Regions from separate parts of the Alteromonas sp. S005 genome, predicted to be linked through region 4. Evidence: predicted binding sites of a transcription regulator. Region 4 holds the regulator's gene; each other region holds the start of a gene.
What was found. Region 4 encodes sigma-54, which starts transcription at its own class of promoters, with help from an activator protein. Its sites were predicted from a motif close to GTTGGCACGNNNNTNGNNT; they were not measured.
Positions count from the first base shown of each region.

Region 1: a site for sigma-54 is predicted at 1,523-1,541, ahead of dps (DNA starvation/stationary phase protection protein Dps). Genes of this name have one in related genera too.
Region 2: a site for sigma-54 is predicted at 1,845-1,863, ahead of glnK (P-II family nitrogen regulator). Genes of this name have one in related genera too.
Region 3: a site for sigma-54 is predicted at 1,587-1,605, ahead of V7R55_RS02610 (PEP-CTERM sorting domain-containing protein). Genes of this name have one in related genera too.

Region 1 is NZ_JAZETN010000018.1:58,296-61,488, reverse strand. Features, by position in the region: gene V7R55_RS17245 (fatty acid cis/trans isomerase) at 1-377, shown strand, start outside; gene nadK (NAD(+) kinase) at 468-1,343, shown strand; gene dps (DNA starvation/stationary phase protection protein Dps) at 1,603-2,112, shown strand; gene recN (DNA repair protein RecN) at 2,456-3,193, shown strand, end outside.
Region 2 is NZ_JAZETN010000015.1:39,196-42,388, reverse strand. Features, by position in the region: gene V7R55_RS15555 (ammonium transporter) at 160-1,407, opposite strand; gene glnK (P-II family nitrogen regulator) at 1,440-1,778, opposite strand; gene V7R55_RS15545 (hypothetical protein) at 2,021-2,863, shown strand; gene V7R55_RS15540 (AraC family transcriptional regulator) at 2,869-3,193, opposite strand, start outside.
Region 3 is NZ_JAZETN010000001.1:637,184-640,376, reverse strand. Features, by position in the region: gene V7R55_RS02615 (FAD-binding protein) at 1-1,550, shown strand, start outside; gene V7R55_RS02610 (PEP-CTERM sorting domain-containing protein) at 1,657-2,631, shown strand; gene V7R55_RS02605 (tetratricopeptide repeat protein) at 2,918-3,193, shown strand, end outside.
Region 4 is NZ_JAZETN010000005.1:21,039-24,231, reverse strand. Features, by position in the region: gene rapZ (RNase adapter RapZ) at 1-331, opposite strand, end outside; gene ptsN (PTS IIA-like nitrogen regulatory protein PtsN) at 415-858, opposite strand; gene hpf (ribosome hibernation promoting factor) at 872-1,159, opposite strand; gene V7R55_RS08110 (RNA polymerase factor sigma-54) at 1,190-2,671, opposite strand; gene lptB (LPS export ABC transporter ATP-binding protein) at 2,745-3,193, opposite strand, start outside.

The sequences.
Region 1 (3,193 bases), on a different contig from region 4:
TAAAAGATGGCCAAAATTCAGATAAGATAGATGTGTTTACTGCCCTCAGAAACAGTGCTCACTATAATGTAAACAGTCTGTTCGATGAAGAGGAAAACCGCGAACCATCTAAAGACTCAATTACTCTAGTGCATGGACTTTTGGGTAGCTATCCCGATGCGTTTTGGTATATCAACGCTTCTGACGTCACTGCATCAATAGAAAAGCTGAAAACAATTAAAAGTGAGGCTGATTACCAAGCCTTGCTCGACAATGTCGCTATGCGCCGAACAAACCCTAATTTTTGGGCTTTTAGCGACAAATTGATTCAGTGGTCTAGCGAGCACTACCCTATTGAAGGCGGCCTGCTTGATTATAATCGATTAGAAGATCGCTAAACCTGGCACTCTGCAACGTTTTACGCTTTTCTTTTGCAAAATACCTGTGCTAATGTCCGACCATTGGAAATGAAAGGACATTAGCACTCCATGCCCTATCAAACCGTTGCTTTAATTGGAAAACCTCAGCACGCTGCAACTCATGACAGCTTAAATATTCTTGCCGAATATTTACTCGCCAAAGGCTGCAAATTACTCGTTGAGGAAAGTATTGCTGAAGAGCTTGAAACTGAAAACGTTAAAAGTTGTAACCTTGTCACTATTGGTAAAGAGGCTGATCTTGCTGTTGTAGTAGGTGGTGACGGCAGCATGCTTGGCGCTGCGCGTGTACTGGCGCGTTTTGACATTCACGTTGTAGGCGTAAACCGCGGTAATCTCGGATTTTTAACAGATATTCACCCTGATGATATTGTTCAACAGCTTGACCTTATCTTTGATGGCGACTGCGTGGTTGAAGAGCGCTTCTTATTAGAAGTAGAAGTTTATCGGCACGAAAAGCTTAAAAGTAACAACTCTGCCGTAAACGAAGTGGTGCTGCACCACGGCAAAGTTGCTCATATGATGGAATTTGAAATTTATATCGATGAACAATTCGTATTCAGTCAGCGTAGCGACGGATTAATTGTCGCCACACCTACAGGCTCGACTGCATACTCCCTATCTGCCGGTGGCCCTATCATTATGCCAAAGCTGGATGCACTAACGCTGGTGCCTATGTTTCCTCACACACTGAGCAGTCGGCCCATTGTTGTTGATGCTGACAGTCAAGTATCGATGAAAGTATCAAAGGTTAACAGTGACTCGTTGCAAGTGAGTTGCGATAGCCATATTGTTCTACCCGTACTTCCCGGTGATGAAATTCGCATTAACAAGAGCGTAGACAAGCTTCATCTTGTTCATCCTAAAGGCTACAGCTATTTCAACGTACTTCGCAAAAAGCTAGGTTGGGGCAGTAAGCTTTACTAGCCTTATTCCCCATTCTTCTCACCTAACGTGCATTTATTACATTAGCCTGTAGCTTTTTCTTAGTCGCTACAGGCTTGAAAAATAAAGATTTTTTAATCTTGTTAAATTTCCCCAGTTAAAACTTGTACTTATAAAAATCTCAGATTTCGGCATACCCGTTGCAACTGTCAAAGTAAGTCGTTGGCACAGGGTCAGTGAAATTTTGACCCTCTTGATGTTTTTCATCGTGCTAATTTATTTGCATTCAATAGGAGATATCATGAGTAACACCAATATCAAATTTACAGCCCCCGGAATGGATAACGATGCTGCTGCCAAAACAATCAAGGTATTGGATCAGCGATTGGTTGCACTATTAGATTTACAGTTAACGTTGAAGCACATTCATTGGAATGTAGTAGGACCAAATTTTATTGGGGTACATGAAATGTTAGACCCTCAGGTTGATGCGGTACGTGAAATGACCGATACCATTGCCGAGCGAATCGCTACACTCGGTGGCGTACCCAAAGGCACACCAAAAGCCATCGTTGAAGGTCGTAGCTGGAAAGACTATGAACTAGGTAAAGGCTTAGTACTTGATCACCTTAAAGCGCTAGATGCCGTGTACGATGGCGTAAATGGTGACCATAGAAAAGCGCTAGAGCTACTCGGTGAAATTGACCCAGTATCGGAAGATATGATCACCGGTCAGCTAGCCGACTTAGAACAATTTCAGTGGTTCGTCCGCGCCCACATTGAATCTGGAAGTGGCGAATTACAGCAATAAGGTTCAACTAATGAATTTTAGATAGTCATCTGGCTATCTTTAATTTAATCAAAGTTGAAACTTCAAAGGAGAGCCTAGGCTCTCCTTTTTGCTATCGAATTTTCACTTAGATTAGTACTGTATAAAGTTCCGTAGAGCACGTATTCACACTAGTTTCACTTCTACAGGTTACTCGTAACCCCACATAATCCACCAAACTTATAACACTGATTTTAATAAGTTTATTAAAGTACTCCTTAATATTTACGCAATTTTTTCTCGACTTAACTTTACACAGCTAAAATACTGTATATATTATCAGTTACTGTATATATCATCATGTTCAACTTATTCGAGTGTGGTTATGTTAGCGCATCTTTCTATTTCAAATTTTGCTGTTGTAAAACAATTGTCGGTTCAACTGGAAAACGGGCTTACTGCAATAACCGGTGAAACCGGCGCAGGTAAATCAATTGCTATTGATGCGTTAAGCTTATGCTTAGGTGAACGTGCCGACGCAAATGCAGTGCGTAAAGGAAGTACGAAAGCTGAAATCATCGCACACTTTTCCTTGAGCGGTAACGCATTAGCTAAAACCTTTCTCGACGAGCATGAGCTCACCTCTGACGAGGATGAAAATAGTTGCTTTATTCGCAGAGTTATTTCTAAAGAAGGTCGCTCAAAAGCGTTTATCAATGGCATTCCCGCTTCACTTCAGCAGTTAAAAGGCTTAGGGCAGTATCTATTGGCCATTCACGGCCAAAACACCCACCTCCAATTGCTTAAAGAAGATCATCAAAGAGAACTGGTCGACGGTTACGCTAAGCATGATGAGCTGTTAGCGCAAGTTACAGAAACTCACACAATCTGGCGTGATAAGCAACGCACGCTAAAAACACTTCAAGAGCAAGCGCAGCAGCGAGAAGATAGAATTCAGCTGTTAACGTATCAGGTTCAAGAACTTGATGAGTTTGCTATTGAAGAAGGCGAGTTCGAAGAGTTGGAAATAGAGCACAAACGTTTAAGCAATGGACAAAGCCTTTTAGAACAAGCGCAGACCAGCGTTTACAATTTATACGAAAATGATGAAGGCAATGCATTA
Region 2 (3,193 bases), on a different contig from region 4:
GTGTAGCCTTATTGTCACATTACGCCTAGGGCCTTTTCTTCAGTCTTATAGAAACTGAAAAGTACATGACTTTAAACGAAAAAAGCCCCGCAACTGCGGGGCTTAAACGAAGTAATAAGGCATTATTATTGTTATTTCATTTGCCTAATCGAGACTCTCTTACGAGCGGCCGCTTGTAAAGTCTGGGTATGCTTCCAGACCACACTCGCTCATGTCTACGCCGTCGAACTCTTCTTCTTCGCTCACACGTACACCCATTACCGCTTTAATCACTAGCCATACCACTAAGCTCACTACGAATACCCATACAAAGATAGTCGCGGCGCCGATTAGCTGACCAGAGATGCTTGAACCATCATTTGTGAAAGGTACAAGGATTAGACCTAGTAGACCAACAACACCGTGAACTGAGATAGCGCCCACTGGATCGTCAATCTTAAGTTTATCTAGGGCAACAATGCTAAGCACTACTAGGATACCGCCTAGACCACCAAATAGAGTTGCCTGAAGAGGCGTTGGTGTAGATGGCTCTGCCGTGATAGCAACAAGACCAGCTAGCGCACCGTTAAGCACCATAGTTAGGTCAGCTTTACCGAATAGAATGCGTGCTACGATAAGTGCAGCAATAGCACCACCGGCAGCTGCAGCATTTGTGTTCATAAATACGATAGCAACGGCGTTTGCGCTTTCAACAGTTGCAGTAGCCAGTACTGAACCACCGTTAAAACCGAACCAACCCATCCAAAGGATAAATGTACCTAGAGTCGCTAGCGGCAGGTTAGCACCAGGGATAGCATTTACTTTGCCGTCTGCAGTGTATTTACCTTTACGGGCACCAAGTACAAGCACACCAGCAAGGGCAGCAGCTGCACCAGCCATGTGAACAATACCAGAACCAGCGAAGTCAGAGAAACCTAGGTCGCCAAGGGTATACATACCGAACACCGCTTCGCCGCCCCATGTCCAAGCGCCTTCCATTGGATAGATGAAACCCGTCATAACAACTGCGAATGCTAGGAATGCCCAAAGCTTCATACGCTCAGCAACCGCACCAGATACGATAGACATTGCTGTAGCAACAAAAACTACTTGGAAGAAGAAGTCAGCAGAAGGTGCGTATGTTGCTGGATCTTCAGCTACACCTGTTGCGCCGTCACCCATGATACCGCTTAGGAATGGACCCCAGTCGCCACCGCCATACATAATACCGTAGCCACAAATCATGTACATGGTGCAAGCAATTGCAAATAGTGCCACGTTTTTAGTTAGAATTTCTGTGGTGTTTTTCGCTCGAACTAGACCAGCTTCGAGCATCGCAAAGCCTGCAGCCATCCACATAACCAGTGCACCGCAGATTAGAAAATAAAAGGTATCTAGCGCATACCCAAGTTCAAAAGTGATTTCCATTATGGTTTTCTCCGCAAAAATATCGTTGTGGCTTACAGCGCGTCGCTATCCGACTCACCAGTTCGAATACGAACGGCGTGTTCAAGGTCGTAAACAAACACCTTGCCGTCTCCAATCTTGCCTGTTTTGGCAGCGCCAACGATGGCTTCTACCAGGCGCTCTACCTGATCATCCTGAACAGCAATTTCCAGTTTGACTTTAGGTAGAAAATCCACCTGATATTCCGCTCCGCGGTAAAGTTCAGTGTGTCCTTTTTGACGTCCAAAACCTTTCACTTCGGTAACGGTCAATCCGTCAATACCGATTTCTGAAATGGCTTCACGAACGTCATCTAGCTTGAACGGCTTGATGATCGCTGTAACTAGTTTCATGAGTTGCTCCCAGTTTATTTTGGTTATTCTGTGATTTATGGTCGTGTTTCCAACTACGGAAAGGTAAACCAAGAGCCATGCCACAAATGATTAGCCATAAAAATCAAACACATATGAGCAAACGCTTCAATAACGCACACAAATAATGCACACTAATGGTGCACCGTTAAAAATTTGCCCAATTTTGAAGCGGTATGAGGTTGAGGTAAGGTGAGAAGACTAAAAAGTGCGATGAAATTAGGATGGAACTATTCGATAGAGACCATGGTCTGTTGTTTACTATGACGACTATCACCCCATCTTTCTTTGCGCCTGAGCGCAGCATTGAACACCATTCCGTTGCAAAGAAAACGGCGTGGCGATCGCTACTAATTTCAGGCTGTGTACATATATTTGGAGTGATTTTGGTTGTCATACTTTCTCAGTTAAGTATTGATAACCAAAAAGAGCGTATAAACGTTTTAGAGCAAAGCTCAGAGATAAAAGCCCGCCTGTATTATCCTCCAATGCCCCAACCTCAAGCTACAGAAACTAAGCAGATTGAACGCCTGAATGAGACACTGAACACGGCGCTTAAACCAGACGTATCTCAAAGCATGCAAACTACTGATAGTAAAGCTAAATCACCAAAAAAAGATGAAATCCCACAAAAGGTAAACGCAGAACCTGAAACACAGCGAAAACCGATAAAAACTAAGCCGAACGATACGCCACCGTCCCCTACTATTTCGAACAATGCAAATCGACGTGCAGGCACGTTTAACTTATCGGTCAAAGACGGAGCTGCTCGTTATTTTGAAAACTATAACAACAACAAAGTAGCTGAAGAAGCTGAACAAGCATCAAGAGAATTTCAAGAGCGTAAAAATAGCCCTAGACTAGAAGGCCCAAGTACAGGGCAAATGCAGGCCGTTGAAAATAAACGCCCATCTAAACGCGTTAATTGCAGCGGGACTGCGAATAAAACACTCGCTTTTTTAAGCGGTATTGCCGGCGGTACCTTAGAATGCACCAAAATGGGCGATCACGACCGTTTTATTGATGCCAGAGTCAATAAAACTACCAAAAACGAAGGCGGAAACTAGCTCGATTACTTCCTTTTAAAGAACTTAGGTGGTTGCCCAAAATACGCTTTGAATCGCCGGCTAAATGCTGCAACATCTTCATACCCCGTTATCTGAGCTATGCTAGACATTGGTGTATCGGTATTCCTAAGCAATGCTTTGGCTTTCTCCATTCTTATCTTCACTAAGTAATCACGTAAGCTAAGACCAGTGGCTTGTTTAAACCGATTTTTAAATTGCGTATTTCCCATACACGCCATCTCAGAAAGCAACTGCAACGAATGTGATGCCCCTAAATCACCGTGTATGTGGCTTATTACTTGAGTGATCCGCTTATCTGTTCCCGCACCC
Region 3 (3,193 bases), on a different contig from region 4:
AATCTTCGCGATATATAGAAATTATAAGGGTAATTGAACTTGCAAAATGTAATGATTTCTCAATCCACCCCTTCAGTAAGGGTGCTAATCTAGGCTATGGTGGTCAAGAACCCTATGATCCAAACTGCGTTGCTTTAGATTTAAGCGCTTTCAAAAGAATAAGCGGCTATAAGAAAACAAGCGGACAAATAACAGTAGAGCCTGGGGTGTCGCAGGAAGCGATTAGTGAGTATTTGACAATAAACGGTGGTGTTCATATACATGACACTACTGGAGCACCTAAATTCGCGAGTGTTGTTGGTAACTATCTTGAGCGAGGTTTTGGGCATACACCAATGGCTGAGCACGCTAAAAATATCCTCCATGCAGAAATTATAACTCCCAATAATAAAGGAGAACCACCTTCACATTTTGTAACTTCGACCGACGGCACATCGTTTGAAATTAACGGGAAAATGCTATCCAGAACCTATAGCATTGGCCCTGACCTGACGGGAATCGTAATTCAAAACAATGTTGCAATTGTAACAAGCCTTACCATAAAGCTTTTAAAAAAGCCTGATTGTTTCGTTGCTTACTTCATACCATTTAAAAAAGATGACATTGAGCAAATGATTGATACTTGTGCGCTCCTGAGAAAACAAAACACCATACACAGTGCCGCACACATTGGAAACAACATGAAGACACTACAATTGCTTGCCGTAGAATTTCCAGAGCTAATTAAATCTTATAGTTATGATGAGTTAGACAAGTTAATCCACAAATTCGGCCTTGATGATTGGACGCTTTCTGGAGGAATGTACGGTACACAAAACCAAATAAACGCACATACTAAAGATCTAAAAGCCGCAATGAAGAAGTTAGGTGTAAAACCTTTATTCATTGATGAAAAAAAGCTTCGCTTTATAAAAAAAACATTGTCTCTTCCAGATAGTCTTAACAATGCTTTAGTTAAAAAACTGATTACTAGTGATAGCAGAATTTTAAGAAAAATAGGTGCCAAACTTGCCTTAAGAAAAAGCCTATTAGAATTGTGTAAGATAAAGCAAGGAATTCCTAGCAATGAATTTCTTCGAACTATCTACTGGAGAAACCTACACAAGTTGGAAGATTCAGTCCCAAATCCAAGTAAGGATAAAGTTGGCTTATTGTGGGGAGCGCCTTGCTCTGAGATATCGAGCAAAAACTTTAAATTAATTACTTCTATTATGAATGAAACATGTAAGAAGTATGATTTGGAATGTCCAATATCAATAACCCTCATAAATGAAAGGACAATGGAGTGTGTATTGTCTCTTTCATGGGATAGACAAAAAGAGAAAGAGGAAGAACAAGCTTTAGTTTGCTATCAAGAAATAATGCTCAAGTGTGCTTCCATGGGCTTCCTTCAATATAGAATGTCTACGCTTTCCAATCACTTTCTAAATCGTCAGCATTTACCGCTGCCTATTGAACTCCCCGAGCTTAAATCGTGTTTTGATCCTTGCAATGTAATCTCACCTTCAAAGTATCAATTAGTGTCTAAAAATTTTACAAAAAAAAATTAGAAACAACATAAAACAAGAAAAATCAAAAACTTAACAAGTGGCACGCCGTATGCTTGTTTTTACAGCGTAAAACAGACCTACTGTTCAAAACAACGGAGCGTGGAAAATGAAATTTGCAACAACTATCAAGTATGCAGCGATTGCGGGAGCACTTGCTACAACTTCAAATGCGACTGCTGGTGTGTCTGCAACAGCCTACTTAGAATTAAACAACTTAATTGTACAAGTCGACACTGACGGTAATTTTACTCCTGAGAATGTTAATCCATTAGATTTTATAGCAGTAGTTGTAGATGCGGGCTCTCGCGAAGTTAACACCTTTTCAAATTATAATGGTGAACTTGCTTCTGACGCACCACCAAAGTTCGAAGCTACAGAGGCAGCGAACGCTCAACTAGTGTGCTCTGGCTCTTCTTGCGGCGTTTTAGGTTTATCAGATAACATGCAGTCAGTAGACTCTGGTAATATCGTCGCCAGCGATGCGTTCAATTTTGCAGCCGCAGATGTAAATGTTTCTGGGAGCGCGCTTGGAACGGGGGCATCTGGTTTCACATACGCAGATGCAGGTATTTCAGGTGGAAATAATGAAACTGCCGCAGCAACTAGCAATATTGCGAACGATATTATAACGCGGATGACATTTACAACGCTCGCTTCTATTAACGTTCGCTTTCAAGCTTTTATGGATTATTTAATAGATGCAATAATTTCAGACGATATTGCAGCTGATCCTACAATTAAAGGTTCTGCGTCTGCAAAAGCGACTTTTGGGTTAGAGCTATCTAACTCTGATACAGGAGCCGCTGTAGATATTGACAGTACTAACGGAGGGGATGGTCTGACATTTGGCGATAATGCCCAGGATAGAGTTGGTAGAGGTAATCTTGTGTCCTTCTCTGGTAACGACGAAGAGTTTCTCTCTGGTTGGGCCACTCTGGCGGCGAACACAGAGTACCAGTTGGTTATTACCCAAACGTCAAATGTTCAGGCTAGCTTGGTCCCTGCGCCAACGACCTTAGCGATTGCGGCTTTTGGCCTATTGGGCTTAGGTATGACAGCTCGCCGAAAAAAGTACATGTAAGATTTTGATCTTTTTAAAAGCCGGATAACACTCCGGCTTTTTTCCCATCTCTCGCCTTGAAAAAGTTTTAGGCAATGACACCATTATTACTAGAGAATAAAATTGCAGCGCTAGACATACAGAGCGTCTTACACATTCAATTTAAACCTACAGTAATTGATTGCTTTGGAAAAGACTGAATTACTTACGACCAGCCTTAAACCAAACTACGCAATAGTACATCTTGTTACTTAAAGCAAACCACGATATCTTAACAAAAGAATTCACGGACGTCAGATGTATTAAAATGCTCAAAAATAATATTCGATTTGCCACTGCTCTAGCCTTACTGACTTGTATTGGATGCACTCCAGAGGTTCAACAGGATTATATTCAAGACACCAAATCTGCACTCGAAAAAGGGCAGACAAAAAAGGCTGAATTAGTAATAAAACAAGCATTGAGTGAAAAACCTACATCGAGCCTCAGATTATTGCTTACGGAGGTTTACTTGGTCAACGGCAACATAATTGGTGCCAAGCAGCAACTCGAAAAGGTAGAAGTTGAGACTCTTCTCCCTTCT
Region 4 (3,193 bases):
ACTTATTTAGCTTGGCTAAAGGGTGAAGACGGCGCGTTTCGCTAAACCGCTTAACCAGTACATCATCGCTTGCGTCGATGTACACTATAGTCATAGACCAAGAAGAAGGCAGGTAGTCTAGAATCTCTACCAAATCATCAGGATTTTTGGGTAAGTTTCTTACGTCAATACTTACCGCAACTTGATCGTATTCATCAACAACAGTATGGGTAAGGGTAGGAAGCAAATTAACTGGGATATTATCAACACAGTAATAACCTAAGTCTTCTAATGCGCGAAGTGCGACAGACTTACCAGACCCTGAACGACCACTGATTATGATCAGCTTCACCTAAACTCTCCCTTATATTCTGGTTTCATCACATACGCGTTGTTGATTTAAGCGCCTGCCTATAATGTTTAAGCGCTTATTGTCTAACTTAATGCAGAAATAATTTCGTCGCTGTTTGTTGCACGTCGTATTGTTTTAATGGTTTCTTTGTCGCTTAGCTTGCCAGCAACGGTAGCTAATGTTTGAAGGTGTCCTTCGGTTTGCTCTTCGGGAACGAGAAGTGCAAAAAAAATATCTACAGGCTTTTCATCTAGGGCATCGAAGTTGATAGCAGGCGTGCTGGTTACAACAATTGCTATCACCTTATCAAGGCCAGCCAGGCGACCGTGAGGCAGTGCTATGCCGTTTCCAATACCCGTACTACCCATACGTTCTCGAGCCATCAAGCTATTTAGAACCGTTGCCTGGTCGATGTTATCGTTATGCTTGGCAGCGATATCAGCGATGATCTCAAGAATTCGCTTTTTACTATTACACTGAACCGCACACTCGGTGCGGTCCAGACTTACGATGGCTTGTATATCCATGCTTAATTAACTACTAATGTTTTTTCAGTTTTTCCTTATGCTTGATTACCTGCCGGTCGAGTTTATCAACCATGCTGTCAATCGCCGCATACATGTCGGTATTTTCTGAGGATGCGAATACTTCAGCGCCACTTAAATGAACAGTCGCTTCAGCTTTTTGATTTAATTTTTCAACGTTCAGGATGACATGCACATTAGAAATGTGATCAAAGTGACGTTCAAGTTTGCTGAACTTCGTATCGACATAATTACGCAAAGAGTCGGTGATTTCGACATGATGACCAGTAAGGTTGATTTGCATATTTCGTCTTCCTTATATTATTAAGCCCGGTTAGATAAGGCTTTTGCGTTGGTTCGACGGCGGGATCGATAACGATTCCCGGTATTTTGCTATTGTTCGCCGAGCGACTTTTATGCCTTGCTCGGCCAACAACGAAGCAATCTTGCTATCACTTAGCGGCTTGCTAGGATTTTCCGCAGCCACTAACTTCTTGATCAATGCACGAATCGCTGTGGATGAACATTCACCACCTGACTCGGTTGCAACGTGGCTTGAAAAGAAATACTTCAACTCGAAGATACCACGGGGCGTATGCATGTATTTTTGCGTTGTCACACGTGAAATAGTGGATTCGTGCATATCTACCATTTCTGCGACATCATTTAGCACCATTGGTTTCATCATTTCCGGGCCGTGCTCAAAAAAGCCCATTTGTTGCTGCACAATGCAATTTGCAACCTTCATCAAGGTATCGTTACGAGATTCAAGGCTCTTTATGAACCACTTAGCCTCTTGCATGTGCGAGCGGATGAATTGTGAATCGCTACTGTTCTTAGCACGGCGACTCATCGCAGCATACTGTTGGTTTACGCTTAGTTTAGGCAGGCTGTCAGGGTTCAGTTCAACCACCCAACGGCCATTTTTCTTAGTTACTGAAACATCAGGTATGACATACTCAGGCTCTTTAGTAACTAAAGCACTACCTGGACGAGGATTCAAGGTTTGAAGTAAACGCATTGCTTCGCGTAGCTGATCCTCTTTCAATCGGCTCTTACGCATAAGCGTGCGGTAGTCTTTACTGCTCAGTAAGTCCGAATATTCCTCGATAAGCTGCTTTGCTTCAGTGAGCCAAGGGGTGTCGTCCGAGAACTGGCGCAATTGCACCATAAGACATTCCTGAGGGTTACGGGAACCCGAACCAATGGGGTCGAACATCTGAATGCGCTTAAGCACACATTCGATTTCGTCCATCTCGATAGGCTCTTCTAAGTCATCGTCATTAACCGCTTCTAAGATATCGTCAAGGGTTACGGTTAGATAACCCGACTCGTCAATTGAGTCGATAATAGCTGTGGCAATAGCGCGGTCAGTATCTGAAAAATGAGTCAGGCGCATTTGCCAAAGCAAATGCTCTTGGATGTCTTCGGTAGTTTCACCTTGGAAGATTTGTTCGTCATCATTAGACGGGCCAGGCGCAGGCGCAGAAGAGGCGGAGTAGTACTCGTCCCAGGTGCTGTCGATAGGCAGCTCATCGGGAAGGTCGTTCTTCTCCAGTGCATCTCCTGCTTCTAGCGTGTCGCTTGATGCAGAAGCTGTCGCTTCAGCAGCGCTATCGTCACTATCGACATTGTTCTTTTCTACTTGTGGCTCGTCGCTACCTTCTTCCACTTCTAAAAGCGGATTAGAGTCGAGCGCTTCTTGAATCTCTTGCTGGAGATCAAGCGTAGAAAGCTGCAGCAGCTTAATAGCCTGCTGCAGCTGAGGTGTCATGGTAAGTTGTTGGCTAAATTTTAGCTGTAAAGATGGTTTCATCTACGTCTTATTTAAATGCTCTAAATTAAATATACCAGAGCGAAACTGAAAAATGACAATTCGGTTACACTAACTATAGCCTGAATTGTTCGCCTAGGTATACGTCCCTTACTTTTTGATTACTTAAAACCTGTTCCGCAGTTCCTTGCGCAATAAGCTCGCCATGACTCACAATGTACGCTTTTTCGCAAACATCCAATGTTTCACGTACGTTATGGTCCGTGATAAGGATACCAATACCCCTATCTCGCAGATGCTGTATTATCTTCTTTATATCATTAACTGATATTGGATCAACACCGGCAAATGGTTCGTCTAACAAAATAAATTGTGGTTTTGCTGCCAGAGCGCGAGCAATCTCTACGCGACGCCGTTCTCCCCCTGACAAACTCATTCCCGTACTATTACGTATATGGTTGATATTAAATTCATCAAGTAGTGCGTCCGCTTCTTCTTCCTGCTGTTGTGAATTTAAATCTTTACGGGTTTGCAAAATGGCCATGATATTTTCATGTACCGTAA